DNA from 2 places in the Paraburkholderia sp. BR14320 genome. Region 1 is predicted to be linked to the other one. Evidence: riboswitches for the same ligand, from Rfam matches in the RefSeq annotation. Region 1 holds a riboswitch; the other holds the start of a gene.
What was found. Region 1 has a riboswitch for thiamine pyrophosphate ahead of AB3X89_RS17240 (FAD-dependent oxidoreductase). Riboswitches for the same ligand answer to the same signal wherever they lie in the genome.
Positions count from the first base shown of each region.

Region 2: linked by a shared signal. The riboswitch ahead of thiC (phosphomethylpyrimidine synthase ThiC) and the one ahead of AB3X89_RS17240 (FAD-dependent oxidoreductase) in region 1 are both predicted to bind thiamine pyrophosphate.

Region 1 is NZ_JBFPKG010000016.1:79,417-94,664, reverse strand. It holds gene AB3X89_RS17305 (glutamate synthase-related protein) at 1-224, shown strand, start outside; gene AB3X89_RS17300 (glutamate synthase subunit beta) at 327-1,796, shown strand; gene AB3X89_RS17295 (tyrosine-protein phosphatase) at 2,114-3,061, shown strand; gene AB3X89_RS17290 (ATP-binding protein) at 3,233-4,540, opposite strand; gene AB3X89_RS17285 (response regulator) at 4,537-5,277, opposite strand; gene AB3X89_RS17280 (hypothetical protein) at 5,670-5,861, shown strand; gene AB3X89_RS17275 (DUF6726 family protein) at 5,877-6,074, shown strand; gene AB3X89_RS17270 (hypothetical protein) at 6,078-6,791, shown strand; gene AB3X89_RS17265 (flagellar basal body L-ring protein FlgH) at 6,905-7,576, shown strand; gene AB3X89_RS17260 (response regulator) at 7,659-8,402, opposite strand; gene AB3X89_RS17255 (hypothetical protein) at 8,504-9,172, opposite strand; gene AB3X89_RS17250 (hypothetical protein) at 9,237-9,710, opposite strand; gene AB3X89_RS17245 (ABC transporter ATP-binding protein/permease) at 9,944-11,695, opposite strand; TPP riboswitch at 12,122-12,245, shown strand; gene AB3X89_RS17240 (FAD-dependent oxidoreductase) at 12,467-13,597, shown strand; gene thiS (sulfur carrier protein ThiS) at 13,663-13,860, shown strand; gene AB3X89_RS17230 (thiazole synthase) at 13,968-14,783, shown strand; gene thiE (thiamine phosphate synthase) at 14,780-15,248, shown strand, end outside.
Region 2 is NZ_JBFPKG010000076.1:4,693-19,940, forward strand. It holds gene AB3X89_RS36365 (entericidin A/B family lipoprotein) at 206-343, shown strand; gene AB3X89_RS36370 (DUF4397 domain-containing protein) at 592-1,389, opposite strand; partial or broken gene AB3X89_RS36375 (FAD-dependent oxidoreductase) at 1,698-3,741, shown strand; gene AB3X89_RS36380 (EamA family transporter) at 3,778-4,704, opposite strand; gene AB3X89_RS36385 (pentapeptide MXKDX repeat protein) at 5,140-5,388, opposite strand; gene AB3X89_RS36390 (molybdopterin-dependent oxidoreductase) at 5,482-6,285, opposite strand; gene AB3X89_RS36395 (cytochrome b/b6 domain-containing protein) at 6,361-7,011, opposite strand; gene AB3X89_RS36400 (DUF1223 domain-containing protein) at 7,061-7,921, opposite strand; gene AB3X89_RS36405 (hypothetical protein) at 8,029-8,487, opposite strand; gene AB3X89_RS36410 (GreA/GreB family elongation factor) at 9,087-9,491, shown strand; TPP riboswitch at 9,634-9,751, shown strand; gene thiC (phosphomethylpyrimidine synthase ThiC) at 9,840-11,771, shown strand; gene AB3X89_RS36420 (glycine zipper 2TM domain-containing protein) at 11,918-12,142, shown strand; gene AB3X89_RS36425 (hypothetical protein) at 12,328-12,807, shown strand; gene AB3X89_RS36430 (L-lactate permease) at 13,026-14,624, shown strand; gene AB3X89_RS36435 (DMT family transporter) at 14,916-15,248, shown strand, end outside.

The DNA.
Region 1 (15,248 bases):
CGGTCGACAAGGGCGTGTGGCATCGCGACACGACCGACGAAGCGCTGCTCAAGGGGCTCATCGAGCGTCAGTTCCAGTTCACGGGCTCCCCGCGCGCGAAGGCGCTGCTCGAAAACTGGGACGCGGCACGCCGTCAGTTCGTGAAGGTGTTCCCGACCGAATACAAGCGCGCTCTCGGCGAACTCGCCGCGAAGAAGGCGAACAGCGAAGTGCTCGCCGCCTGAGCTGCCGTCGCAAGTCACATTTAGACGTACCCGCCGCGTGCCGTTCGATCGACGCGCGGCGGGTCCAGATTACCCCTAGATACAGATAGAGAAGAGAACCACATGGGCAAGGCAACCGGTTTTCTCGAGTTCGAACGTCGCCACGAGACGTACGAGGCTCCGCTCACGCGTGTGAAGCACTACAAGGAATTCGTCGCGGCACTGACCGACGACGAAGCGAAGATTCAAGGCGCGCGTTGCATGGACTGCGGCATTCCGTTCTGCAACAACGGCTGTCCGGTCAACAACATCATCCCGGACTTCAACGACCTGGTGTTCCGTCAGGATTGGAAGAACGCGATCGAAGTGCTGCACTCGACCAACAACTTCCCCGAGTTCACGGGCCGCATCTGCCCGGCGCCGTGCGAAGCGGCGTGCACGCTCGGCATCAACGATGACCCCGTCGGCATCAAGTCGATCGAGCACGCGATCATCGACAAGGCTTGGGCCGAAGGCTGGGTTGCGCCGCAAACGCCGAAGCACAAGAGCGGCAAGAAGGTCGCGGTGGTCGGTTCGGGCCCCGCGGGTCTCGCGGCTGCCCAGCAGCTCGCGCGCGCCGGTCATGACGTGACCGTGTTCGAGAAGAACGACCGGATCGGCGGCCTGCTGCGTTACGGCATCCCCGACTTCAAGCTGGAGAAGTGGCAGATCGACCGCCGCATGCGCCAGATGGAAGCCGAAGGCGTGACGTTCCGCACCAACGTGTTCATCGGCAAGCCGGACTCGCTGCCGGCGCACATCGGCAACACCGCGAAGGAAACCATCACGCCGGCCGAACTGAACGAACAGTTCGACGCGGTCGTGATCGCCGGTGGTTCGGAAACGCCGCGCGATCTGCCGGTGCCGGGCCGCGAGCTCGAAGGCGTGTACTACGCGATGGAGTTCCTGCCGCAGCAGAACAAGGTCAACGCCGGCGACAAGGTGCCGAACCAGCTGATCGCGAAGGGCAAGCACGTCGTCGTGATCGGCGGTGGCGATACCGGTTCGGACTGCGTGGGTACGTCGAACCGTCATGGCGCAAAGAGCGTCACGCAGTTCGAACTGCTGCCGCAGCCGCCGGAAGAAGAGAACAAGCCGCTCGTGTGGCCGTACTGGCCGATCAAGCTGCGCACGTCGTCGTCGCACGAGGAAGGCTGCGAGCGCGATTGGGCGGTTGCGACCAAGCGCCTCGAAGGCAAGAACGGCAAGGTCGAGAAGCTGATCGCCGCGCGCGTCGAATGGAAGGACGGCAAGATGGTCGAAGTGCCGAACTCCGAATTCGAAATGAAGGCCGACCTCGTGCTGCTCGCGATGGGCTTCACGCAGCCGGTCTCGCCGGTGCTCGAAGCATTCGGCGTCGACAAGGATGCGCGCGGCAACGTGCGCGCCACGACCGAGGGCGACAAGGCGTACTACACGTCGGTGGACAAGGTGTTCACGGCGGGCGACATGCGTCGCGGCCAGTCGCTCGTGGTATGGGCGATCCGCGAAGGCCGTCAGTGCGCACGTTCGGTCGATGCGTTCCTGATGGGTCATTCCGAACTGCCACGTTAAGCGTCTTCAATTTGCAGGAAGACGTGGAGACGACAAGGTGCCCCAAGAAGGGCGCCTGTAGCGGTAAAGCGATGCAGTAAAAAAGAAACCGGGCTCGCCTGAAAGGGGGAGCCCGGTTTTCTTTTTGGCTCGCCGCAGTGCGTTCTGTCCGCCTCATTTGCGATAGCGTGCGAGCGTCACGCGGCATGTGTTGTCGCGCACCCGGCCCTCTTTTTTCTTACTAAACCCTACGATGTAACGCAAAACTTATTGGTCGACGTTAAACTGCGTTTGCAGCCCGGCTGCCCACTCGATCCTCCTATAACCCGTCGCCCCCGATGCCCGTCACCGCGAAAAACCGTTCGCCTTTCCGCGCCCTTACGAGCACGACCGTGCCCGCGGAGCGAGGCGTGCTGGGCGAAACCTCTGCGGCGCGGCGACGCTTTCTGAGGGGCTCGGCCGGTGCGATGCTGGCCGCGGGCTTCGGCAGCACGCTGCTGTCCGCGTGCGGCGGCAGTCTCGAAGCCGAGCAGCCGGCTACGCCGCGACTCGTGTCGGTCAGCAATTTCCGCGATGTCGGCGGCGCGGCGGCCGGCTATCTGACCGTCGACGGCAAGCAGATGCGGCGCGGCGTGTTCTTTCGCGCGAATGCGCTGACGCTGAGCGGCACGGACGCGGCGACACTCGGCAGGTTCGGCATCGTGTCGGTTTTCGACCTGCGCACGCCCGCCGAAATCGCGCGCACCGCCGACGTGCTGACGGGCGGCGCGACATCCGCCACGCTGAATGTGCTCGGCACGAACGACTTCGTCACGCCCCCGGTCGACTCGCCCGTCGACGCCGTCGCATTCATGCAGGCGCAGGCGCGCGCGTATGTGACGGGCGCGCCGCAGCGGGCCGCCTATGGCGCGTTGCTCAGCGCGCTGGCCAACGGCACGGGCGCGCAGCTATTCCATTCGAGTGCGGGCAAGGACCGCGCGGGCTGGGTCGCGGCGCTGCTGCTCAGCATCGCCAACGTTCCGCTCGACGTGATCATGCAGGACTACCTGCTCAGCAACGTCTATCTCGCGCCATCGATAGCTGCCCAAACCACCACGTTGCGCGCGCAGGAAGGCGCGGCCATCGCCGCGGCGAGAGCGCCGTTGTTCGACGTCGACGAGAATTATCTGCAGGCGGGCTTCGACCAGGTCCAGGCGAGCTACGGCACGATGGCGAGCTACCTGACGCAAGGCCTCGGCCTTTCCACGGCAACGGTCGACGCGCTGCGCAATCGGCTCGTGCATTAACGCGCTTCGGCCGTCCGATGGCGAAAAAAAGTCCGCCCCAGAGGAGCGGGCGGACGGAGAAGGGCGGCATCGAGGTTGCCGGGGGCAACTATAAGGCCGCAACCCGCGCGACAGCCGATGCGGTAAGGACAGGTAAGTGCGCTTAGCGCGCCCCCTGACCTACGCGCATCCTCACGTCAGCGCCGGGTCCACCGGCAATTCGATCCGTACGTCGAGCCCGCCCCGCGCGTGATTGCGCACGAGGCAGCGTCCGCCGCGATGGTGCGCGAGCCGCGCGACGATCGCGAGACCGAGGCCGCAGTGGCCTTCGCCGCCGCGCGCGGCGTCGAGCCGCACGAACGGCTTCATCGCCGCGGCGATGCGGTCGTCGGGAATGCCGGGGCCGTGGTCGCGCACGCTGATGATCCAATGCCCCTCGTTGCACGCGGTTGAGATTTCCACCGGCGGCATGCCGTGTTCGAGCGCGTTGTCGACGAGGTTCGTCACCAGCCGGTCGAGCAGCGTGCGCGGCAGCGTGAACGACGGGCCGGCGCGCAAGTCGAGTGCGAAGAGCGGGGTTTCGGCGGGGTCCGCGGCTTCGGCGGGTTCAGCGGCCTCCGGGTAATCGCTCGAGGAAAACTGCTCGCGCAAGAACTCGTCGACTTCGACCGGCGGGCCGGCGTCCGCCGATTGGCCCGCGAATTCGAGGAACTGCTGGACGATGTTGGTCAGCGCATCGACGTCGCGGATCAGGCCCGCGCGCTCGTTTTCATCGACCAGCACGCTTGCGCGCAGCTTCAGGCGCGTAAGCGGCGCCTTCAGATCGTGCGCGACGCCGGCGAGCATCACCGCCTGGTCGTCGCCGGCTTCGTTCAGGCGCCGCATCATGTCGTTGAACGAGCCGATCAGATCGCGCAGTTCGCGCGGGCCCTGCACCGGCACGGGTTCGGGCCGGCCGCCCGAGCCGAATGCGCGCGACGCATCGGCGACGCGCAGCAACGGCCGTTGCATCTGCCAAACCGCGAACAGCGACAGGATCAGTCCGGCGGCCAGCATCGAGACGGATTCGATCAGAAAGCGCGGCGGCGGCGGAACGTCGACCGGAACGACGACCCAGTTCGACTTGCCCGGAGACAATACCCACAGTTGCGGCGGACGCAGATCGTCGACGGCGATCTGCGTGCCGGCCGGCAGGTTCTCGCGCAGATGCCGGCTCAACTCGATCAGCATATGCTCGTGCGGCTCGCGCAGATGCACGCTGGTCGGCATGTTCCAGGTGGGTACCAGATGCACGCGCATCGCCGGCGCGAGCGCGGCGCCCTTGATCGGCTCGCCGTTGATCGCCTGCAGCACGAGCAGAATGCCGCGCGCGAAGCCGTCGATTTCATGGCGCGGCGGCTGCATCGTCACCAGCACGAACCAACTCGCCTGAATCGCGAACAGCACCGCCGCCGACAGCAACGCCATTCTGCCGAACAGCGTGTTCAGCGGATTTCTCATGCGCTCGGGGTGGCCCCGTCCTCGAAGGGGGTGCCGTTGGCGTCGGGCACGAAGACGTAGCCCTTGCCGCGCACCGTTTGCACGTAGCACGGGTTCGACGGATCGTCCTCGATCACGCGGCGCAGGCGCCAGATCGGCACGTCGAGGCTGCGGTCGCGGAAGGCGAGATCGTCGCGATGCACGAGATCGTGAATCAGCACGCGCGAGAGCACCTTGTACGGATTGTTGACGAAGATCTTCAGCAGCGCGAATTCGCTGTCGCGTAGCGGCAGCTTGGCGTCGTCGCGGCTCAGCGAGCGCGTCGCGAAGTCCAGTTCGAACGGACCGAAGCGATAGCGCTTGCGGGCTTCGGGCGCGCTCGTGGTGGACGGCCCGCGCCGGCGCAGCACGGTCTGGATACGCACCAGCAGTTCGCGCGGATCGAATGGCTTGGTCAGATAGTCGTCCGCGCCGAGCGACAGACCGACGATGCGATCGGCCACCGTGCCGCGCGCGGTCACGAAGATCACCGGGATGTCGTCGCCGGCGGCGCGCAACGCGGTGAGCGCGCGCAGGCCGTCGGTGTTCGGCATCATGATGTCGAGCACGACGACCGACGGCCGCTCACGCTCGAGACGGCGCTGCAAATGAGTGCCGTCATGCAGCACGGACGCATCGAAACCGTTCGACTGCAGAAACTTGCAAAGCAGATCGCGTACGACCGGATCGTCGTCGACGATAAGGACCTGTGGATTCATGGCGAAATTCTAGACTGGCGCGCCCGACGCGCGACCGCGCATTTCCTTACCAACGCTTACTGTGCGCCGCGGGGCGCTGGCGGGCTCGCGCCGGGGCGAATCAGCGAAGGTTCCGCGCCTACTTTAGCACTGCCTGCCCCTGCTCTCCGCAGCGACCGCCACGCGATGGCCACGCCTGGCAAGCACTGGAAAGTCCTCGCAAGCCCACGGAACGGATCGTAACAACCGCGCGAAAGCGCGCTTTGCTTGGCCCATCGTCGGCACTTGCGCGGCGCGATGATTCGTTCCGCAGCAAGTCGCGCCGCAAGCCGAACGAGGTCCGCTGCCTCGGACGACGGCGTGCGTCGTTCAACCGACACCAGCGCGCAATGCGCACCTTCGCGAGGTCCATCATGACGATCCACAACACGCTCAGTTCCACGCCTTTCTCCACGCTGGCGAAGACGCCAGTCACTGAAAAGTCCAGCAGTTCGGGTTCCACCAGCGCAGCGGCGAAATTGCAGCAAAGCAGCGTGCTACAGCAGCCTGCACTACCTGTGCCGGGGACGGGACTCATCGGTCATCTGGTCAACACGACGGCGTGAACTGGCGAGGTCCGCGTGCTGTTATCCAGAACTACTGAGCGTCGGCGTCGCGCCCTGGCCTGGCTCCTTGCCTGCGCGCTGCTGTTGCCGCTCGGCGGCTGCGGCGCCGCGGCGCTTCCGTGCCGGGTCACGGCGGCGACCCTGAAAGTGCTGCCGGTCGTTGGCCATGCGGCGGCGACGCCTTTCGACATGTGCGCTTCCGCGATCGACTGAATCATGACGCTCACCAGGATGGTCGGTGCATTGATGCTGCTCGGCGGTGTGCTGACGTGCGCCGCGCATGCGCAGCCTGACGCGCGCAGTCCGAAGGCGGCCAGCGCGGCATCGAGTAGCGTCGTCACCGACACGCGGCGGCGCTCGCCGGACGCGCCGTTTTCGTTTCGCGGCGTCGCGCTCGGCATCACGATCGACGAATTCCGCGCGGGCTCGGCCGTGCGCGCGACGCCGATCGGCAGCGTGCCGATCTGCGAGACCGACGTGCAGGCAGGTGCGCTGGGCATGCGGCTGAAATCGCACGATAGCCTGAGCGTCGCGTGCCGCTGGGCGCATCGCGATGATGAGCGCTGGGCGGTGTCGCAGGCGGTGGTCGATGGCGCGCCGGCACTCGAACATGTGATGCGCTTTACGCGTATCGACGGGCAAGGCGCATTGCGTCTCTACGAGATGTCGTTCGTGATCGACGAGCTGACCGCGGAGGATCTGCGCGACGCGCTCGAGGATCGTTATGGGCCGCCGCGTCTCGCGACGCGCAACACGGCGGCGCCGGGCGCGATGCCGATGTACGTATGGGAGAACGCGGTCAGTTCGATCACGCTTTGCTTTCTGCCGCGCAGCCGCAACGGCACGCTCACGTATCTGCTGAAGGGCTCGGATGCGTGGATGAAAGCGGTCGTGCGGCAGTGGCAGGCGAGCGGCGCCGACGCGGGCTGATGATTGTCTGGCAAGCCTGACTATCGGCATGAGCCCAACGCCGAAAGCGGGGGGCGACCCACTAGCGCCGCCACGCTTCAACTCCATTTCATCTTTCTCGCCACGGAGCCAGCATGACCGCATTACGTCTCATCCTTGTGTTCGGCGCCGCGAGCTGTCTCGCGGCCTGTTCGAGTACGCAGACCAGCTCGATCGTCGAAACGCCGATGGCGCCGCCGCTTGCGTCCGCGCCGTTGAACGTCAACACGCAAGGCGCGATCTATCAGGCCGGCGCACCGCTGCTGCTGTATGAGACGCCGCGCGCGCAGCATATCGGCGACGTACTGACGATCCGGCTGTCCGAATCGTATAGCGGCAACAACAGCGCGAGCGCATCGGCGAACCGCGCGAGCAGCATCACCGCGGCCGCGGCGGACCAATCGACGAACGCCGCCGCGCGGCTCGCGAAACTGTTCAATATCGGCTCCGCTAGCACCGACTACAAGGGGCAAGGCAATCTGCGCGACATCAGCGACATGACGGGCACGCTCGCCGTGACCGTGATCGGCACGGTATCGGGCGGCAATCTCGTCGTGTCGGGCGAGAAGGTGATCGCGATGAGCGGTACCCGTGACCGTCTTCGGTTGTCGGGCATCGTCAATCCCAAGGATATCGAAGCGGGCAATTACGTTGCGTCGAGCAAGGTCGCGAACGCGCGCATCGAGCAGGCGGGCCTCGGCATGGTCAACGATGCGACGACGATGGGCTGGCTGCAGCGGATGTTTCTGAGTGTGCTGACGTTTTGACCGTCGGCCGCGTCAGCGCGGTGCCCGTTATGCGCGGCGCGCAGATCGCATCAACTGGCTTCGATCAGTTCGACTCGCACCGCTAGCCGAGCGGCGGCGCGAGCCCGCGCTCGGCCGCGCCGATCTCGCCGTCCGGCACGAACACATAGCCGCGTCCCCACACTGTCTGCACGTAGCGCGGTTCCGACGGGTCCACTTCGATCAGGCGACGCAAGCGCCAGATCGACACGTCGAGACTCCGATTGCGATGCGCGTCGCTATTGCCGTGCAGTTTCTCGAGCAACTGCGCGCGCGTGAGCACGGTCATCGCATGCGTGACGAACACCTTCAGCATCGCGAATTCGCTCGAACGCAGCGTGATGCGTTCGCCGCCGCGGCGCAGTTCGCGCGCGGGGAAGTTCACTTCGAAGCGGCCGAAATGATAGGGCGCGCGTTGCTCGGGCGCGCCCGGCGCGATCGAGCCGCGACGACGCAGCACGGTGCGAATCCGCGCGACGAGCTCGCTCGGTTCGAACGGCTTGCCGAGATAGTCGTCGGCGCCGAGCTCGAGGCCGATCACGCGATCGATCGGATCGGAGCGCGCGGTCAGCAGAATCACGGGAATGTCGTCGCCAGCGACGCGCAATGCGCGCAGCGCGCTGATGCCATCGAGCTCCGGCATCATGATGTCGAGCACGACGAGAGCGGGGCGCTCCTGCTGCAATCTGCGCTGCAACGCCGAGCCATTTTCGAGCGTGGCGACGTTAAAGCCGCGCCCGTGCAGATACTCGCTGACGAGCTCGCGTACGACGGGATCGTCATCGACGATCAGGATGGTCTGGTTCATTCAGGTGATCTTAGTGATGCCCACGGGCCGCGCAAAGCGCATACCGCTTTCCAATCCTTTCCCGTGTAAGACGCTGCAAGCGAACCCCAAGCTGCGGGTATTCAGTGGGTCGGCGCGAAGGCCTGCGAGGTCTGCAAGGTCTGCTGTTGCTGCTCCTGGCGCGCGAAATCGGTTCGATCGACGACCATCCGCTCGATCAAGCCGCCAAGCTTCACCGAGGCCGACGAGAAGCGGTCGGTGTTCAGGCCGCCCGTCTGATAGCGCGCCGTGACCAGAATGCGACCGCTCTGGATCAGCGTCAGATCGATGATCGACAGGTACTGGATCGATTCGTCGCTGAACGAGCGACGCCCATAGTCGATCGCGGCGTTGTAGACGAGCCGCGCTTCGCAGCCGGCGGGTGAAGTGCCCGGATTGTAGACGTCCGAACGAATGCCGCGCCGCTCGAGCGCGAGCTGCAGCGCCGGCACGAAATCGCCGACCGACACCGTCGGGTTCACTTCGATGCACACGTGCTGCACATCCGCGGGCCGGCCATTGACGAAGGTCGGCGACGAGTAGTTAGACGCGATCGCGTAGCCGGCCTGGATCACGGAACCGGTGGCGTCGGCGGCCTGGATCAGCGTCCATGCGCAGCCGTCGAGCGTGAGTGTCAGCGTCGCGGCGAAGGCGGCGAGGGCGCAGCGACGCCGCGATATCAGCGAGGCGACCCGACCCAGACGCGAAGGCTTGGTTGCGGCTGGCGCGCGCACGGTTGGCGGCGAGGTCATAATGCGGCGCCCGATCCCGGTCACGAGATTCGCTGGGTCATCGAAAGCAGCGACGGCCGCGCGCTCAGCGCGTCACGCGCAGTCGCAGTTCGTTCTGACCTTGCACGCTTGCGGTGACGTTCACGCGGCGCGCGTCGGTGGTCACGACGAAATGCTGGCGCACAGGTGTGTTGACGTCGTGCACGACGCGCGGAAAACAGGCGGCGATGTCGGCGCCGAGTTCTTCGAGCGGATCGTTGATGACGCCGTCGGCTTGCCAGTGCGCGCGCCAGTGGCAGTCGTACGCGTGCGCGGTGGCGCGGCAATCGTCGGAATGGGAGACGCCCGGCAGTTGCGCTGCGGTCTCGCTCGGCAGTTGCCGGAAATCGCTCGCATCGACGATGTGCGTCAGCGCCGCGCAGATATCGGCGGGCTGATTCGGCTCGGCCGTTTGCGCGGCATCGACGGTGTTCGTGACGAGCAGCGCCGCGCCGCAGGCGAGCGCGAGGCGCGGGAGCAAAGACGGGAGAAAAGGTGAAACACGGCGAGCGTATGACATGGGCGAGAAGTCCGGAGAGCGGTTGCGATCAAAGACGTGACTGACGTCAACGAAGGCCGACGCATGGCGCGGCCCGTACGACTATGGTCGCTGCTCGCAGGCATTTTCAAAGCGCGGAACAGCTTGTGCGCTTCGCAAATGCTTCCGAACTCTTCTCGTGTCTTTCCGGATGTTTCGCACGACGCGCGGAGCGGCGTCGTGCGCTTTTTTGACCTGAGCGCCGCGCGCGTCGCTTACGCCGCTATCGCTTCGGCCGAACGCTCGACGTCGAGCGTTTCGTCATGGAACGCAGCAAGCGATTCGCGATGCGCGACGCTGACGATCGCCGCCTTCGGCAGCCGCTCGGTGAACAGTCGATAGAGCCGCGCCTCGTTTTCCGCGTCGAGCGCGCTGGTCGCCTCGTCGAGGAACAGGTAGTCAGGCTTGTGCAGCAGCACGCGCGCGGCGGCGAAGCGCTGCTGCTCACCCGGCGACAGCACGCGGGTCCAGTGCCCCGTTTCCTGCAGACGGTCCGCGTATTCCGACAGATGGCAGGTGATGAGCGCGTCGCGGCATTCGTCGTCGCCATAGGTGTCCGCCGCCGATGGATACGCGAGCGCCGCCTTCAGCGTGCCGATCGGCATGTAGCTGACCTGCGGGATGAACATCATGCGGGCATTGACCGGCGCGTCGATCGAACCGTCGCCGAACGGCCACAGGCCCGCGAGCGCGCGCATCAGCGTGCTCTTGCCGGCGCCCGACGGACCGCGCACGAGCCAGCGCGAGCCCGGCCGGATCGCGATATCGCGGATGCGCGACAGCGGGTTGCCATTGGGCAGCGCGAGCGTGAGGCTGTCGGTGGTGAGCGTGTTGCTGTCGACGAAATGCAGGTTGATGCCGCCGTGTTCCGTGGCCGGCGACACCGATTCCTTCAGACGCGGCGCATGCACGACGCGCTTGAATTCGCGCAGCCGGTTCACGGTCGCGCGCCATTCGACGAGGCTCGTATAACTGTTGATGAACCACGAGAACGAATCACTGACGGTGCCGAACGCGCTCGAAATCTGCATCAGCACGCCGAACGTGAACGCGCCCGCGAAGTAGCGCGGCGCGGCGACGACGATCGGGAAAATGATCGCGATCTGGCCATAGAAGCTCAGCACGAAGGTCAGGCGCTTCGTGTACTTCATCACCTGCCACCAGTTGTCGCGGATGCGGCCGAACAGCGTGCGCGCGTTCGTCTTCTCGGTTTCCATGCCGTTGTAGAACGCGATCTGCTCGGCGTTCTCACGCAGCCGGATCAGACCGAAACGGAAATCCGCCTCGACCTTCTGCGCCTGATAGTTGATCGACACGAGCGGATGACCGACCTTCTGCATGACCAGCGAACCGACCACCGCATACAGCGCGGCGGCCCAAACCATATAGCCGGGGATATGCAGCGGCATGCCGCCGAGCGAAATACTCAGCGCGCCCGCGAGCGTCCACAGGATCGTGATGAACGACACCAGCGTGACGACGGTCGACAGCAGATCGAGCGTCAGCGACAGCGTGGTGGTCGCGAACGACTGCAGGTCGTCGCTGATCCGCTGGTCCGGGTTGTCGGCGAGGCGGTCACGCTCGATGCGGTAGAACGCGCTGTCGTTGAGCCACTCGTTCAGGTAGCGGGTGGTCAGCCACTGGCGCCAGCGGAATCCGAGCATCTGGCGCAGATAGCGTCCATACACGGCGAGGATGATGAAGCCGAACGCGAGTCCGGTAAAAATCATCAACAGATGCGGGAAGTCGTGGACGTTCTTCTGTTGCAGCGCGTTGTAGAAGTCTGCGCTCCAGCGGTTCAGGCGCACGTTGATCCAGACGACGATCAGGTTCATCACGATGATCGCGACGAGCAGCGCCCATGCGATGCCTCGTTCCTCGGAAACCCAGTAAGGCTTGATCAGGCTCCAGGCGGAGACCTTTTCGTCGGACGGCAGCGCGGGGCTGGCGGAAGTATGTGGTGTCATGAGCGTCCTGATGAAGTGCTGACCCGAAGTGCATTCCGGCGGCGTACGGGTCCGATCTGGTTACCCATGTCGGGCGATCCCGTTAACAGCCGGCCCTTTGCGAGGCCGTGACTGCGGCGGGTCTGCGGTACCTGGCCGGGCATCGCGCCATCGCGATGAACGCGAGTCCGGACGGGCGCCCGATTCTGGCGTGACGCCCTTAAGCGAAAATTAATTTTTCGGGGCCGGCGTCCGCCGTGATTCCGCCGCCACGCATGCGGCCACGAGTGCCGCGCGCCGCGTTTTTTCGGCACCGGTCACGGCATTGTGCCAGACCGCCGGGCCGCTTCGCATCGACATCTCGGTAGACGGTGCCAGATCAAAATCGCGGCAGCGACGGCGGACCGCTGGTTTGCGGGCGCCGCGCCTTTTATGGTCTAATGACCTGCGACGAAACAGGGGTGCTTCGCCCACAGGCGGCATGATTTTCATGCCGGGGCGGCGAGGCTGAGAGAGACCCTTTGCACCCGATCCGGGTAATACCGGCGCGGGAAGTTTCCGGAAGCAACCGTCTTCCATTCCCCGCCGGGCGGCGAGCGCAGCTCACCTGCACACGCCGTGACCGGCCGGCTTCACCCGCCGGTTTCGTCCTGGGTACGTGCGTTTTTGGCCGTACGGAAAGGACTCGATGACCGCCTATTCTTCAGACATGCATCTTTCTCTTGGTCACGCCGCTTCCGGCGTGCCGTGCCGCTTTGGTTTTGCCCGCCGCAATCAAACGGAGAGCGCGCGATGAACCGTTCCGCTCGACCTGATTTCGCGGTGCTCGGCGGCGGTTTGTGCGGCCGGCTGGTCGCGTGGCGCCTCGCGGGCGACGGCCATCGCGTAGCGCTCTATGAGCGCGGCAATGCCGCCGGGTCGCAGGCTGCCGCGTGGGTCGCCGCGGCGATGCTCGCGCCGCTGGCAGAAGCCGCCAGCGCCGAGCTGCTGATCACGCGGCTCGGCGTGAGTTCGCTCGAAAGCTGGCCGCGCGTGCTCGCCGAACTGCCGGAGCCGGTGTTTTTCCAGCGCAACGGCACGCTCGTCGTCTGGCATCACGCGGATCGCACGGAGGCGCCGCTGTTCGAGCGCCGCGTGCGCGCGAACGCGCCGGCCGAGTTGCTCGATGGCGGCTTCGTCGCGCTTTCGGGCGCGCAGCTCGGCGCCGCCGAACCCGCGTTGGCCGGCCGCTTCAATCAGGGCTGGCTGCTGCCGCGCGAGGGGCAACTCGACAATCGCCAGGTGCTGTCCGCGCTCGCCGCGGGGCTTGCCGAGCGCGGCGTCGACACGCACTGGAACACGCCGATCGACGACGCGTCGCTGCCTGACGCCGGCATCACGATCGATTGCCGCGGGCTCGGCGCGAAGCCCGTGCTACCGACGCTGCGCGGCATCCGCGGTGAAGTTGCGCGCGTGCATGCACCGCACCTGCAGCTGACTCGCCCGGTGCGGCTGCTGCATCCGCGCTACCCGCTGTATATCGCGCCGAAGCAGAACGGCCTCTACGTGATCGGCGCGACCGAGGTGGAGGGCGAGGACATGTCGCCCGTCAGCGTGCGTTCGGCGCTCGAATTGCTGAGTGCGGCGTTCTCGGTACATCCGGGCTTCGGCGAGGCGCGCATCCTCGAGCTGAATTCGCAGTGCCGGCCGACCTTGCCCGATCACCGTCCCGCGCTGCTGTGGGACGGCGCGCGCACGCTGCGCGTGAACGGCCTGTATCGGCACGGCTTTATGATCGCGCCGGAAGTCGCCGACGAAGCTGTACGTTTCGCGAGCGCGCTGCTCGACGGCCGCGTAGGGGACGCCGACGCATTTGCCGGCTGGCGGCGCGAGGCGCGCTGGAGCGAGCTGTTCCAACAGCATTTCGCGCGCGAGCCGGCCTGAGCGTGGCGGCCAACGTGCCGCGCGCGATGCCGCTTGCGCCATCGATTGAACCGTATTCGAACACCATGGACATTCATATCAATCAGAAGCCGTTGTCGTTGCCCGAAGGCTCGACCGTCGCCGATGCGCTCACCGCGTTTGGCGCGCGTCCGCCGTTCGCGGTCGCGCTCAACGGTGATTTCGTCGCGCGTGCGCAGCATGCGGCGCGCGCGTTGCAAACGGGCGACCGGCTCGACGTCGTGCAGCCGGTCGCGGGCGGCTGAGCGCGCTCGCGCCAGCCTGCCGCTTACCGAACGCAGCAACCGTCGCCGAAAACCCATTGCCGTCACGCGGTCGGTTCTAGCCGCGACGGCAAACCAGGATGATGCAAATGACTTCTCACCAGAGCGCCGACGCGCTGACGCTATACGGTCAAACTTTCGCAAGCCGCGTGCTGCTCGGCACGTCGCGCTACCCGTCGCTGCAATCGCTGTCCGATTCGATCGACGCCGCGCGCCCCGGCATGGTGACCGTCGCGCTGCGCCGTCAGATGAACGAGGGCAACGCGGAAGCCGGCTTCTTCGATCTGCTCAAGCGCCACGGCGTGCCGTTGCTGCCCAATACGGCGGGCTGCCTGACCGTGGGTGAAGCGGTGACCACTGCGCATATGGCGCGCGAAATCTTCGAGACCGAGTGGATCAAGCTCGAACTGATCGGCGACGACTACACGCTGCAGCCCGACCCGGTCGGCCTGATCGAAGCCGCCGCGCGGCTCGTCAAGGATGGCTTCAAGGTGCTGCCGTACTGCACCGAAGATCTGGTGATCGGCCGCCGTCTGCTCGATGCTGGCTGCGAGGCGCTGATGCCGTGGGGCGCGCCGATCGGCACCGGCAAGGGCGTGATCAATCCGTACGGGCTGCGCGTGTTGCGCGAACGGCTGCCGGACGTGCCGCTGATCGTCGATGCCGGGCTCGGCGTGCCGTCGCACGCGGCCCAGGTGATGGAGTGGGGTTTCGACGGCGTGCTGCTGAACACGGCGGTGTCGCAGGCGACGCACCCCGACGCAATGGCGCGCGCGTTCGCGCTGGGCGTCGCGGCGGGCCGGCAGGCGTACCTCGCGGGCCCGATGGCCGAGCGCGAGAGTGCGCACGCGAGCACGCCGGTGGTCGGCATGCCGTTCTGGCATCAGGATGGAGGTGCGGCATGACGCAGTCATTGACGCTGAAAGACCGCGATCTGTTCTGGCCGACGGCCGACGAACTCATCGAAGCCGCCGAGCGCATCCGCGCGCGGCTCGGCGACTGGCCGCCGACCCACGCGCCGTGGCGCATCTGCCTGACCGCGCCGGACGAACCGAACGGTGGCGACCTGATCGTGATCGCCGACGCGCAGCAGCACGGCGAGCAGATCGCGCGCTGGCTGACGCGGGGCGCGGGCGTGATCGTCGCCGCGGAAAACCGCGCGACGCTGCATCTGGGCGGTGAGAAGTACGGCCTCGAAGGTCATCTGGCGGAAGACTGGATTCCCGCGCTGGCCGCGTTCCTCGACTGCGGTTTCGATCCGCACGACGCACTGGTGCTCGCGCTCGCGTGGCGCGACGGCGACGAGACCCGCGCCGACGACGCTTTCCCGTCCGACCCCGGCCGCTTCCCGCGCCTGACCGGCCTGCCGC
Region 2 (15,248 bases), on a different contig from region 1:
CGGCACCGCAAAGCCGTTGTAGGAGTGCGCCGACGCAAACACCGGAGCACGCCTACAACAAAATCGCGGCACGGCCGACAGCGCGGCCCCCACCCTTTTTTTACCATGCAATCAGGCCGGTTCGAAACCGGATCGAAACCTGATCGACTGGCATGGCCCCGGTCGGACGACATCAACCGATGCATTCTCGACAAGGAGAAGTTTCATGACTCGACTGATCGCTTTGCTTGTGCTCGCAGGAACCGCCATGCTCGTCACGGGTTGCAATACGATGGCGGGCGCCGGCCAGGATATTTCGAAGGGCGGCCACGCCATCACGAACGAGGCGGAAAAGGCAAAATAGACCGGCACATGGCAGCAGGTTTTAGAGAGCCCGTCGCGGGATGCCGCGGCGGGCTTTTTTTGTGCATGTTGGCTTGCAACGCGACGCGTTTTCAGAGCGCCATCAAACAGAACGGCGACCCACTGTCGTGGATCGCCGTGCCGTCCCCCCATTTTCCGACCATCCGGAGTCCTTGATTGTCCGGCTGGCGTAAGCGGTTCATCGATGCTCGCGCCGCGCGAGGCTCATCCGGTAATCGGCGGCCCGCGTCATTGCCCGGTCAACGTATTCGACAGTTCCACACTCGGCGTGCTCGTATTGCCGTTCTGTACGACCAGCAGATGAATCTGCCCCAGCGCCAGTTGGCTCAACACGCCCGCGATCGGCACCGAGGTGATCAGCCAGTCGGCGTTGTTCGCCAGCGAGAACGAGTTCGACTGGAAGATCGGCGTCTTGCTGCCGGCCACCGTCGCGATCAGCACGTACTGGCCACCCGACACGTAGATCGAATCCTGGCCGCTCGCCGGCACCGCGTTCTTGAACGACACGCCGGCGATCGTCGGCGACACGTTGGCGATGCTGGTGGCGGTGGCCTGCACGAGATAGAGGTCGAGGTCGGGCGCGTTCGCCGACGCATTAAAGCCGCGCACGCGCGCGTCATTGGTCAGCAGGCCCTTGTCGAACGGATCGTCGATCAGGCCGATATCGGGCGCCGACAGACCCGGCAACGCTAGCACCGTGTACACGTGGCCCTTCGCGACATCGGGGAAGCTGCCGCTCGCGAGCGCGTTCTTCGTGCCGGTCGCCGCATAAGCGACGGTCGTCGGGCCCGTGTCGATATTGGTGAGGTTGGTCACGCCTTTATACGAGATGTTGGTCTGTCCGGAAGGCGCGCTGCCATTGACGAGGAAGTCGACCGCGGGGCCACCCGGAAGCGCGTGAACGAAGTGAATCTCGGGATTGGTCAAGCCCAGCGTCTTGCCTGCATCGCTGCCACCACCGCCGCCGCACGCGCTCAGTACCGCCGCGGTCGCAACGACCGCTACCATGGTTCGGATAATTTTCATTGTGTTCACCTGTTCTCGATGTCGGGCTTGACGCTCATCGCCCATTGATACGTGGGCGACCGCGGGAAGCCTCGCGGTCGCCCTCCTCCCGTCCGTGCCGCACGGCGCGCCGGTTTTGTCGGTGACGCGTCCGTGTCGATGGACGCTCAAAATCAGCAATGGGTGTGCCGTGCGCTTAATAGCTGGCGCGAGACAACCGACTAACGTCTTGCGGATCAATGGATTGCGACGATTAGAATTTTTCCTCGGCGGTCTGGTCTGGCGCGCGGTGTATCGTTCGTGCGGCCCTCCACTTACACGGTCCCTGCATGTCTTACCAACACTTACTCGCCGAGCTCGACCTGGGCTTCACACGTCTGACCAACCGCGTCGTGATGGGCTCGATGCACACGGGCATGGAAGACCGCTTCTGGCATTACCCGCAACTGGCCGCGTACTTCCGCGAGCGCGCGAAAGGCGGCGTCGGCCTGATCATCACGGGCGGGATTTCGCCGAATCGCGAGGGCTGGGCTGCTGCCGTTCGGCGGCACGCTCAACTCGGTATTCGATCTGCGCAATCACCGGCTCGTGACCGAGGCCGTGCATGCGGAGGGCGGCAAGATCGCGCTGCAGATCCTGCATGCGGGCCGTTATGGCTATCAGCCGTTCGTGGTGTCGGCGTCGGCGTTGAAGTCGCCGATCTCGAAGTTCAAGCCGCGCGCGCTGACGCTCGCCGGCATCGAGCGCACCGTGCGCGACTACGCGCGCTGCGCGCGGCTCGCGCAACGCGCGGGCTACGACGGCGTCGAGATCATGGGCAGCGAAGGCTATCTGTTGAACCAGTTCCTGTGCCCGCGCACGAACCGGCGCACCGATCGATACGGCGGCAGCATCGAGAATCGCATGCGGCTCGCCTGCGAGATCATCGAGCGGGTGCGTGCCGAATGCGGCGAGCGCTTCATCGTCGTGTACCGGCTGTCGCTGATCGATCTGGTCGAGGGCGGCAATACGTGGGAGGAAACCGTGCAGGTCGCGCAGGCGCTCGAAGCGGCCGGCGTGACGTTCTTCAACACCGGCATCGGCTGGCACGAGGCGCGCGTGCCGACCATCGTGACCTCGGTGCCGCGCGCGGCGTTCACCTCGCTGACCGCGCGTCTGAAGGCCGCGGTCAACGTGCCGGTGATCGCGTCGAACCGTATCAACACGCCTGAGGTCGCCGAAGCGCTGATCGCCGATGGCACGGCGGATCTCGTGTCGATGGCGCGGCCGCTGCTCGCCGATCCCGAGTTCGTGCTGAAGACAGCCGAGGACCGCACGCACGAAATCAACACCTGCATCGCGTGCAATCAGGCCTGCCTCGATCACACGTTCAGGAATCAGCGCGCGAGCTGCCTCGTCAATCCGCGCGCGGGACGCGAAACCGAGCTCGTCTACCGGCCGCTCGCAAGCGCACAGCAGGCGCGCTCGGTCGCAGTGGTCGGCGCCGGGCCGGCCGGGCTGTCGGCCGCGACCGTGGCGGCCTCGCGCGGGCATCGCGTGACGCTGTTCGAGGCCAGCGACACGCTCGGCGGCCAGTTCAATCTCGCGATGCGCGTGCCGGGCAAGGAAGAGTTCAGCGAAACGATCCGCTACTTCCGCAGCCAGTTGCAACGCCATCGCGTCGACGTGCGGCTGGGTACGCGCGTCGATGCCGCGCTGCTCGCCGCGGGCGCCTACGACGACGTGATCGTCGCGACCGGCATCGTGCCGCGGCGGCCGGCGATTGCCGGCATCGACGGGGCCAACGTGCTGTCGTATGTCGACGTGCTGCGCGGCGCGCCGGTCGGCGCGCGCGTCGCGGTGATCGGCGCGGGCGGCATCGGCTTCGACGTCAGCGAGTTTCTGCTGCATCGCGCGGGCGAGCCGCTGCCGGTGCCGCGCGATACGTGGCTCGATGAATGGGGCGTCGACCTCGCGGTGCGCGAGCGCGGCGGCCTGAAGCGGCCCGCTCCCGCGCAACCGGCGCGGCAGATCTGGCTATTGCAGCGCAAGGCCGGCAAGCTCGGCGCGGGGCTCGGCAAGACGTCGGGCTGGGTGCATCGGGCGGCGCTCGCGAGGAACGGCGTGCAGATGCTAGGCGGCGTCGAGTATCGGGAGATCAGCGCGCGCGGTCTGAGGATCGCGCGAGACGGTGCCGACGAATGGCTCGACGTCGATACGATCGTCGTGTGCGCAGGGCAGGAGTCGTTGCGCGAGCTGTTGCCGCCGACTGTCGATGGCAAGCACGGCAGCGGCGGCCCGCGCTTTCATGTGATCGGCGGCGCGAAGCTCGCGACCGAGCTCGATGCGAAGCGAGCGATCCGCGAGGGCGCTGAGCTGGCGGCGGCGCTTTGACAACGGTCGCGCGGTTCGACGAGAACCGCGCCGCGCTCAGGCGCTGCCCTTCTGGTAATCGAACCAGAACGACAAGCCGACGCTGCTCAGGATCACGATCGTCGCGATCACCGTCGAGCGCGTGACCGGCTCCCCGAGCAGCAGCGCACCCAATGCAACCGCGACGATCGGATTCACGTACATGCAACTGCTCGCGATGATCGGGCTCGTGTGGCGAATCAGATAACCGTACGCGACGAACGCGGCCATGGTGCCGATCAGCATCAGATACAGGAACGCGACGAGCGGCAGAAAATGCAGCTCGAGCATCTGCTCGCCCGCCGCCCACGCGACCAGTGTCGAGATCGCGCCGCCCAGGCCGATCTGCAGCGAAGTCGACAAAAACAGGTCCGACGGCAGCTTCAACACGCCGGCCAGATGCGCGCCGCCGGCCCAGAACAACGCGCCGCACAGAATCGCGAGGCTGCCGCCCACCGAGCCCGGCGTGCTGTCGCCGTGACTCAGAATCACGATGCCGGCGAACCCGAGCCCGACCGCGAACCATTCGCCGCGGCCGATCTTGCGTCCGGCGACGGCCGCGATCACGGTCGCGAACAGCGGCACGGTCGCGACCATCACGGCCGCGGTGCCGGTGCCGACCGTGCGCATGCCGTACGCGAGCATGCCGCTCGACAGACCCACCAGCATCGTGCCGACGAGGCCCGCGTTGCGAATTTCGGCGAGGCTCGGCCAGACCGGCTTGCGGCGCGCGGCGAACACGAACAGACCAATGCCGGCGAACAGGTTGCGCAAGCCCGACATCAGCAGCGGCGGGAACGAGCCGAGCGCGACGTGCACGGCGAGATAGGTCGAGCCCCACACCAGATAAACGACGGCAAGCGCGAGCGCGACCTTCCCTTTGCGCGTCTGCGGCAGCCACAGCGGCCAGCCACGGGGAGAAAAAACTGAGGGTTGCAGCGACATGCGTTCAGCCCGCCGTCGCCACTCGACCCGCGCGCTGCGCTCGATGCCCGCGAGGCGCCGCGCCTGCGTCGATGCCTTTCGGGCGGGATGGCGGGCACCGCATCGGCGATGCGGTCTGACGGGTGAGGCTGGCGGACATGTCGGTGGAACAGTAAGACGATGGGCGGCGCAGGAAGCGCCAGAAACGGCTGTGACGGCGGAATCGGTCAAAACGACACGACGCAACGCGGCCGCGATGCGCGGCGACGCCGCGGGCGAAAGCCGCGGCGCGCAACGCATTATGCAGTAAGCGCCGAGTGCGCCGCGCGACAGAATCGTAACTTTTTGGTTTCCTGCAACAGAAAAGCCGGGGACGCATCCCCGGCTTGCATTCAGCGTCGAATCCGTCCGATGCTCCCCGCATCGGCAGGATCGCTAAGCACCCCGCGCGCGGACTCAGTTGCCCATCGCGCCCGACGCCTCGTGCTTCATGCCCATCGCGCCGCCGCCCTTTTTCATCGAGTCGTGTTTCATCGCGTCCTTTTTCATGCCGTCCTTCGACATGCTGTCTTTGGACATCGAATCTTTCGACATCGTGTCTTTCGACATCGCATCGTTTGACATCGCGCCGCTCGCCTGCGCGAATGCGGCGCCACCGCTTGCCAGCATCAGCAGTGCGATCGTGGTGATTGCAATCTTCTTCATGGGATGACTCCGTTGGTGGTGGATGAATCGAAACCGGCTCGCGCCGGCGTGCTTCCGAAGCCGCTGCCGCAAGCGCGCGTGCGCCCGCATGCGTCAGGAGCCTCCGAACCAGTTGTAGCCCTGGTCGACCCAATAGCCGCCGGGATACGTGTTGGTGACGAATATCTCGACGATGTGCTTCGGATTCTTGTAGCCGAGCTTGGTCGGCATGCGCAGCTTCATCGGGTAGCCGTATTTCGCGGGTAGTCGCTCGCCGTCGTAGGAAAACGTCAGCAGCGTTTGCGGATGCAATGCGGTCGGCATGTCGATGCTTTCGTAGTAGTCGTCCGCGCATTTGAAGCCGACGTACTTCGCCGTCGTATCCGCGCCGACACGCCGCAGAAAATCGCCGAAGGGCGTGCCGCCCCAACGGCCGATCGCACTCCAGCCTTCGACGCAGATATGCCGCGTGATCTGCTCGGCATGCGGCAGCGCGTACAGTTCGGGCAGCGTCCACACGCGCTTGCCGGTCACGAGCCCGCTCAGCTTCAGCTGGTAAGCGGAGCCGTCCACGTGCGGCACGTCGTCGATGCCGTAGTACGCGTTGAAGGGGAACGGTCGCGTGATCTGCGCTTCGGTGTAGGTCGGCGCGAGCTGCTTCGGATCGAACAGCGCGGCCTGCGCGCGATCGTTCAGCCGCGATACCGCGCTCAGGAAGCGGTTGACGGAAGCGTCGTCGGTCAGCGAGCAGCCGGTGAGCATCGATAGACCGCCGAGCGTCAATAGCTGCTTGCCGAACAGGCGTCGCGACGGCATCGCCAGTTCGCGCTTCGCATCGAGCAGGATCGACGCGCGGTCGAGCGTGTGGCTAACACGCTGGGTGGGTTGGTCTGCTGCTTTGTCGATCGGCTTGTTCATGATTCGGTATCCCTACAGAGTTCGCGTTGCGCGTCGATGAGCGTGAACATCAGCGTGGCCGTGGGCAATCGCGGCTCAACGTCCGCGCAGCATCGCGAGCAACGAACGCGGCACGAGCGCGACCATCGCCAGATGCACCGCAAGAAACGCGGCCAGCAGCGACATCGCGGTGAAGTGCACGACGCGCGCGTTGTCGTAGCCGCCCATCAGTTCACGCAGCAGCGGAAACTGCACCGACTTCCAGATCGCGAGCCCCGACAGCACCAGCACGATCAGATCGGCGATCGCGAACAGGTAGGCAAATTTCTGCACCGCGTTGTAGACGCGCAGATCGTCGTGAGACAGCTTCCCGCGCAACGCGGCGATGAAATCGCGCAGCACCGCGCGCGGCGTCAACGGCAGGAACTTGCGCACGAAACGCCCGCTCGCGAGATTCAGCGCGATATACACGAGGCCGTTGAACACCAGCAGCCACATCGCCGCGAAGTGCCATTGCAGCGCGCCGCCGAGCCAGCCACCCAGCGTGATCCCGGTCGGAAAGCTGAACGCCGGGAAGATCGGCGACGCGTCGTAGATGCGCCAGCCCGACAGCATCATCACGATCGCGGCGAGCGCGTTCAGCCAATGCGTGATGCGCAGCCACAGCGGGTGAATGACGGCGCGCTTCGGTGCGGCGGGCGCGGCGGGTGCGCGGGGGCGCAATGCGTGCGGTGTGGGTGTGGACATGGCGGCTCTCCTCGGGCAGCGGTAGAGAATGCGGCGCGTGCGATGTCGGTCAACGGCACGCTGGAAGATCGGCGGCTTGCAGCACATCGCCGCTCGCGTCGCTTTCGACGAACGCGACCACGCCAAAGCGGTCGGCGACGTTGGCGATCGGATCGGTTTTCGCGTCGACGCTCGCATCGCGTAGATCGACGTCCTGACGAATCCGCGCGTGACCGGCGACGATTGGCACCGGCCCGAACCACGCGCGCACGACGCGTTCGTGATGCAGCGTCGCGCCGCGGTTTTCGCCCGCGCCGACCTGCGTCGTCAGCGCGTTTTCGTAGACCGCGAGATAGCCGCTCAACGGATCCGTGGCGGCGTCCGTCGTGCTGAACTGCGCATCGACATCGAACGCACCGGGTGCACGCGGACTTAGTTCGAGCGCGACATTGGCCTGCGCGGGTTCGGCGACGAGCTCGTCGATGCGGCGCTCGAAACTGTCGCGTTGCGACCAGTCGCGCAGCTCGCGGCCCGCGACGAACACTTCCGGCGTATAGATCGTGTGCGCGCCCGCGAGATGCGTCAGCGTCTGCTGACGTTCGGTGAAGCGACGCTGGGAAAACCGGTCGGTCCAGCCGAGGCTGTTCCAGTAGTCGACGTGCAGTGCGAGCGGCACGATGCCGTGGGCGGCGCCATTGCTTTTCCATTGACCGAGCCAGCGGTCGGCGGGCGGGCAGCTATCGCAGCCCTCGCTGCTGTACAGCTCGACGAGCGCTAACCGGTGCGCGGGGCTGTGTGTCGCACATTGGGGCCTGGCCGCATCTGCCGCACCTATGCCCGAAGCGCTCAGCACAACGAGCGCGAGGCCGGCGGCGGGCCTCGAAAAAGTCGCTAGGCGCTGAAGTAGCGAGCGATAGTGCGCGGTCGACATGACGTGCTCCGATCGAAATCTGCACGTTTGTCGGCCCGCGCGGCCGGTTATGACAAGCCTCTTTTAATTTTTTCCGGCATGGGTAGCGAGCCAAGGCTCGCCGCGACTCAGTCGTAACTGACCACTACCGTCACGCGCGTGTCCGTATCGGTGCGCCGCGCGTTCAGCGACAGCACCCCGCCCGCGCGATCGACCGCGTAGTGGCCGTCGCGGGTCAGCACGACGTGCCCGGCGCCATCGACGAAACGCGCTGCCACCAGATCCCGCGACTGCGTGCCGCCGTTCACTTCGAGCGCGACATCGGCCCCGCTGACGACGCCCGGCGGCGCGCTGAACGTCACCGTGCGCGAGAAGCGCTGACCGGCCACGCTCGCACTTTCGACGGCGACGCCAGTGATCGCCGTATCCGCGCTGATCTGCAGCGGCGGTGCGACGATCATCCCCACGAACCGGATCACGCCGCCCGTCACCGTCGATGCCGCCGGCGCCGCCAGCGGCGCGGCAAGCAATGCCACCACCGCGGCTGTGCGACCGAGCGTTCGCCACCGCATTCTTTCCGCTTTCATGTGCACCTCTCTGTCAATCGGTCAATCGGCGCGAGTCGCGTCGCGCCATTCACGCGCCATCCCGCGAATCGCTTCGCAGGAGTGCGGCCTTCGCTGCACTTTGATTAACGGCAATCGTGTGACTGGCTTGAACGCTATGCGGAGCACGTCGCTTTCTTCTGGCACCGCACAAAAGACGGCCGCTCGACCGAGTGCGATGTCGCGAACGGAAACGCCCGAGACAGCGTGCTAACATCAAGCTTTCGTCGCTGGTGTCGCGGGCTTCACGTTTTGCTGCGCGGCAACCTCCTGTTCGCTATTCCCATCACCTGGTCGTTTTGCCCGTGACTTCTGTGCGTCGTCCGACTTTCCGTGTTCTCGCCCGCTTGCGCCCATGCCGCGCAGGCGGCTGCGCGCGCGCGGGTGTCGCGCCGCACGGCGCCGGCGAGACGTCCCGAACGCTCCCGCTTCGCGCCGCCCGGCGCCCTTGCTGACGTAGCCTGCCGATACCCAGGGCCGCGTCGCCGGGCTCCGGGCTTTCCCATTCGTGAACTCATCCGCCGACCACCCGCATGGGGTCGTCGCACGCGGCCATCCTCCACCGCCTTATCGGAGTCCTGATGATGAAGAAGATCAAAACCTGCTATCTGACCGAACTCGACGTGACCCGCCTCGAGAAATATGCGGCCGCCAACGCCAAGCTGCAGCACGTGCTCGACGACGTGCTCGAACGCGCGGTAATCGTTGATTCGCACGATATCCCCGCCGACGTCGTCACGATGAACTCGCAAGCGACGCTGATCGATACGGCGAGCGGCGAACAAATGACGTGGACCGTCGTCTATCCGCCCAACGCCGATTTCGCGCAAGGGCGGCTGAACGTGTTCTCGCCGGCTGGCCTCGCGCTGCTCGGCGCGCGCCGCGGCGAGAGCATCCGCTTCACGCCACCCAGCGGCGATCAGCAAGTCCTCAAGATCGCCAAAATCCTGTATCAGCCCGAAGCCGCCGACGATTTTTCCCTGTAAGCCGGCTGTTCCATTGTTGTAAGTTGCCCTGTCTGACGCGGTCTCGAAATAAGCATAGGAGATGTCCGGATTCATCTGGACCAGTTTTTTTGAATCACGCAGACAGGTTGCCAAACCGCGGGCGGGCGGTGTATCGTGTGCGCTGCTAACGCGGGGGTCCTGCGTAGCGCGGAGCTGGAGGTCCGTGTTGCGTGGGTGAGAAATACCCTTTGAACCTGATCTGGATAATGCCAGCGCAGGGAAGCGTACGGATCTCGCACCAGCCTCAACAGCCTCACCTCCCAGCGATTTCCGACCACTTCCATCTCAGTCTCCTGCTTAGCCGCCCCACTTTGTACGGAGACTTACATGAGCGCCAATCCGAAGTTTATTTCCGCCGAAGCCCATGTGGACGAGGCCGCCGTCGCGCCGCTGCCGAATTCGCGCAAGGTCTACGTGACCGGCTCACGCCCCGACATCCGCGTGCCGATGCGCGAAATCTCGCAGGCAGACACGCCCGACAGCTTCGGCGGCGAAAAGAATCCGCCGATCTACGTGTACGACACGTCGGGCCCCTACTCCGATCCGGACGCGAAGATCGACATCCGCGCGGGTCTGCCCGCGCTGCGTCAGGCGTGGATCGAAGAGCGCGGCGACACTGAGCCGCTGAGCGGTCTGTCGAGCAGCTTCAGCCGCGAGCGCGCTGCCGATCCGGCCACCGCGCAGCTGCGTTTCCCGGGTCTGCATCGCACGCCGCGGCGCGCGATCGCCGGCAAAAACGTGACGCAGATGCACTACGCGAAGCAAGGCATCATCACGCCGGAAATGGAATACATCGCGATTCGCGAGAACCAGCGCCGTGCCGAGTATCTGGAGACCCTCAAGGCGAGCGGCCCGAACGGCGCGAAGCTCGCCGCGATGATGGGCCGCCAGCATCCGGGCCAGGCGTTCGGCGCGAGCGCGTTCGGCCCGAACGGCCTCACCGAAATCACCGCGGAATTCGTGCGCGAGGAAATCGCGCGCGGCCGCGCGATCATCCCGAACAACATCAATCACCCGGAAAGCGAGCCGATGATCATCGGCCGCAACTTCCTCGTGAAGGTGAATGCGAACATCGGCAACTCGGCGGTGACCTCCTCCATCGGCGAGGAAGTCGACAAGATGACCTGGGCGATCCGCTGGGGCGGCGACACGGTGATGGATCTGTCGACCGGCAAGCACATTCATGAAACGCGCGAATGGATCATCCGCAATAGCCCGGTGCCGATCGGCACGGTGCCGATTTACCAGGCGCTCGAAAAGGTCAACGGCAAGGCTGAAGATCTGACGTGGGAAATCTTCCGCGACACGCTCATTGAACAGGCCGAGCAGGGCGTCGACTACTTCACGATCCACGCGGGCGTGCGTCTGCAATACGTGCCGCTCACCGCGAACCGGATGACCGGCATCGTGTCGCGCGGCGGCTCGATCATGGCGAAGTGGTGCCTCGCGCATCACAAGGAAAGCTTCCTGTACGAGCATTTCGAAGACATCTGCGAAATCATGAAGGCCTACGACGTGGCTTTCTCGCTCGGCGACGGCCTGCGTCCCGGCTCGATCTACGACGCGAACGACGAAGCGCAACTGGGCGAGCTTAAGACGCTCGGCGAGCTCACGCAGATCGCATGGAAGCACGACGTGCAGGTGATGATCGAAGGTCCGGGCCATGTGCCGATGCAGCTGATCAAGGAGAACATGGACCTGCAGCTCGACTGGTGCGACGAAGCGCCGTTCTACACGCTCGGGCCGCTGACCACCGACATCGCGCCGGGCTACGACCACATCACGTCGGGCATCGGCGCCGCGATGATCGGCTGGTTCGGCACCGCGATGCTGTGCTACGTGACGCCGAAGGAACACCTCGGTCTGCCGAACAAGGACGACGTGAAGACCGGCATCATCACGTACAAGCTCGCCGCGCACGCAGCGGACCTCGCGAAAGGTCATCCCGGCGCGCAGGTACGCGACAACGCGCTGTCGAAGGCGCGCTTCGAATTCCGCTGGGAAGACCAGTTCAATCTCGGTCTCGACCCGGACAAGGCGCGCGAATTCCACGACGAAACGCTGCCGAAGGATTCGGCCAAGGTCGCGCATTTCTGCTCGATGTGCGGCCCGCACTTCTGCTCGATGAAGATCACCCAGGACGTGCGCGAGTTCGCCGCGCAACAGGGCGTCAGCGATAACGAAGCGCTGCAGAAAGGGATGGAAGTCAAGTCGATCGAGTTCATGAAGCAAGGCGCGGAGATTTATCAGCGGCAATAAGCGGCTTGCGCGATACGCGCGAGTTAGCCCAGCAGTATCGGAGCCCGCCGGCATGGCGGGCTTTTTTTGTGCCGCCGCGTCGAGCAGGCACGTTGTGTGCTGCGAGAAGGAAACAACTACGTCCAACAAAGAAGGGAGTCATCATCATGAAATCGATCGTTCAACTCGGTACTCGTCTTGGCACCGTCGCAGTTGCACTTTCGCTCGTCGCGGGTATCGCGGCATGCGGCGACATGTCCCCACGCACACGCGATACCGCGATCGGCGCGGGTGTCGGCGGCGCAGCCGGCGCGGCGATCGGCGGCAGCGGCTTGTCGACGTTGGGCGGCGCGGCGGTAGGCGGTGTCATCGGTAACCAGATCGGCAAGTGAGCGGCAAACGAGCGTTCCGAGGACTGACGAGGGCGGCGAATGCAGTGCGCTCTCGTCTCGACTATGCGCGTGGAAATAGACTTAAATATGCGGTTGCGGTTTTGCCACAGCGCTGCCGCGGCAAGAGCGTAAGCTCCTCACAACGACGTCGCGCGAGGCGGCATCGGTTCATCGAGGAGCGCGCCATGAAGTCCCGCGTCGTCACCCATCTTCGCGCGGTGCGTCTCTCGTCGCCACGCATATCGTTTCGTTGTTCCGCGAGATTCGCGCGGCCCGCCGCCCCGATTTCCGCGCTCGCCTCCAGTCTGTTTTTATCCGGCTGCTACTACCCCGCCGGCTACTATCCGGCGGGCTATTACACGTCGTACTATTCGACCGCCCCCGCCACCGCAGCGGACCAAACCACACCGGCCACCGATCCACAGCAGACGCCTCAAGCCCAGGCGCAAATGCAGGTCGCGCCGCAGGACATGCCGCCCGGTTATGCAACCCCCGCGCCCGTGTATGTGGCACCTCCGGTTTATCCCGCCTACTATCCGCCACCGGCTTATCCTTATCCCGCCTATTACGGCTATCCCCCCTACTATGGACCGTCGATCGCGATCGGCATTGGTGGCTACTGGGGGGGACATTGGGGCGGCCATTGGGGCGGCCACTGGCATTGACCTGTCTCTGTTCACCCGTCACCGCGCACACCCCGCCCGTACTTTCCCGGCTTGACTCGCCGATATGGCGCTCTATTCTTGAAAGGTTGCACGCAGCACCCGCTTAAATCAGGCGCAGCCGCTTGGTCGAGGCCACTCGCGAGCGTCCGCCATGCCAGAGCGACGCGCCGTCATGCGCAATCTCCCGCGTCGAATTACACAACAACGAAGGAGACGTGATGTTTCATCAACTGCTCACTCCAGTCGGTAATTCGCTTTTTGCGTCGTTTATCGTCGCCGCGCTGCCGATCATCGTCGTGCTCGCGCTGCTCGGCTGGGCGCGCAGGCCAGCGTGGCAGGCATCGCTCGCGGGATTGATCGTCGGTTTGATCGTCGCGATTTTCGTCTGGCAGTTTCCGGTCGGGCTCGCCCTCAACTCGGTCGCAGCCGGCGTCGTCTTTGCGCTCTGGCCGGTGATGTGGATCGTCTTCACCGCGATCCTGCTGTACAACATCGCGCAGCGCTCGGGACGCTTCGAAGCCTTCCGCCTGTGGATGATCGACAACCTGCCGAACGACCGGCGCATCGTGCTCGTCGTGGTGGGCTTTTCGTTCGGCGCGCTGCTCGAAGGCATCTCGGGCTTCGGCACCCCGGTCGCGATCACGAGTTCACTGTTGATCATGCTCGGTTTTCCGACGCTCGAAGCGCTGATCTTCACGCTGATCTTCAACACCGCGCCGGTTGCGTTCGGCGCGCTCGGCGTGCCGATCACGGTGCTCGGCGCGGTCACGCATCTGCCGTCCGATGTGCTCGGCAAGATGGTCGGGCGGCAATTGCCGTTCTTTGCGGTCCTGCTGCCCTTCTATGTGATCGGCGTGTACGCGGGCTTTCGCAACATGCTGCGGATCTGGCCGGTGCTGCTGGTGTCGGGCCTGAGCTTCGCGCTGACTCAGTTCGTCGTCTCGAACTTCGTGAACTACAGCCTGACCGACGTGCTGTCTTCGCTGGTTTCGCTGATCCTGACAGTGGCGTTCCTGCGGGTGTGGAAGCCCGTCGCCGATCCGAAATTCGCGATCAACGTCGATCGCATCAACGAGGTGCGCGGCAAGATCGGCGGCGTGCAAGGCTGGTATCCGTGGATCATCGTGTCGGTTGTCGTGATCGTCTGGACGGTAGCGAGGATCTTCACGATCGGCGACGTGAAGGTGTCGTGGCCGGGTCTCGACAAGGCCGTGTTCATCACGCTGTACAACACGCCGTACGGCGCGATCTGGGACTTCCAGCCGCTTGCGACCGGCACTGCGATCCTCGTCGCGGCGCTCATCACCGCGTTCGTCGTGCGACTCCCCCCCGCCGAGTTCGGCAAGGCGATCTCCGACACGTGGGTGCAAACGCGCATCGCGATTCTGACCGTGGCGACGATCGTCGGCCTCGCGTATCTGATGAACTACTCGGGCCTCAACTACACGCTCGGCCTCGGGGTCGCGTCGGTCGGGCCGGTGTTTCCGCTCGTCTCGGCGTTTCTCGGCTGGGTCGCGGTGTTCCTGTCGGGCAGCGATACGTCGGGCAATGCGCTGTTCGGCAATCTGCAGGTGGTGGCGGCCAAGCAGCTCAATCTGAATCCGGTGCTGATGGCGGCGACCAACTCGTCGGGCGGCGTGATGGGCAAGATGATCTCGCCGCAGAACATTTCGACCGGCGTCGCGACCACCGACTTGAAGGGCAAGGAAGGCGTCGTGTTCGCCAAGACCTTCAAGCATTCGATTCTGCTCACGGTGCTGCTCGGCGTGCTCGTGTGGGCGCAGCAGAACTTCCTGCAATGGATGATTCCGCACTGAGCTTGCGCCGCTAACGGCGCAACGCAATTCACATCGTTTCGGACGGCGTCCGCGCATCGCGGGCTCCGTTTGCAATTCCATCCCCGCTACCGCGCCGCCGCATCGCAATTTTTCTCACATATCCGTGAGAATTGCTCGTTTGGCGCGCACTCTCGCAGCGCTTACGATCGACCTACCCGGACGCGGCCGTCTCCCGGATCTTGCCGTTTCATCCCGCATTGAAACGAATCGCGCGATCGCACTGTTAGGATGAGTTGGCGTCCCGACTCAACTGCGCGCGGCGCCATTCCAATGAAAGCCAGAAACCTTCTGCAACTGCTGATCCTCGCCGCCCTGTGGGGCGCATCGTTCCTGTTCATCCGCGTCGGCGTGACCGACTTCGGCGTCGCGCCGCTGATGGCGCTGCGCGTCGGCATCGGCGCCCTCTTTCTCGCGATCGTGCTGATCGCGCGACGGCCGCTGCAACAGTCCGGCACGCTGTTGCGCACGCACGCGCTGCCGCTGCTCGTGGTCGGCATTCTCAATTCGGCGGCGCCATTCTGCCTGTTCGCGTATGCCGAGCTGACTCTGTCGGCGGGCGTCACGTCGGTGATCAATGCGTGCGCGCCGCTGTGGGGCGCGCTG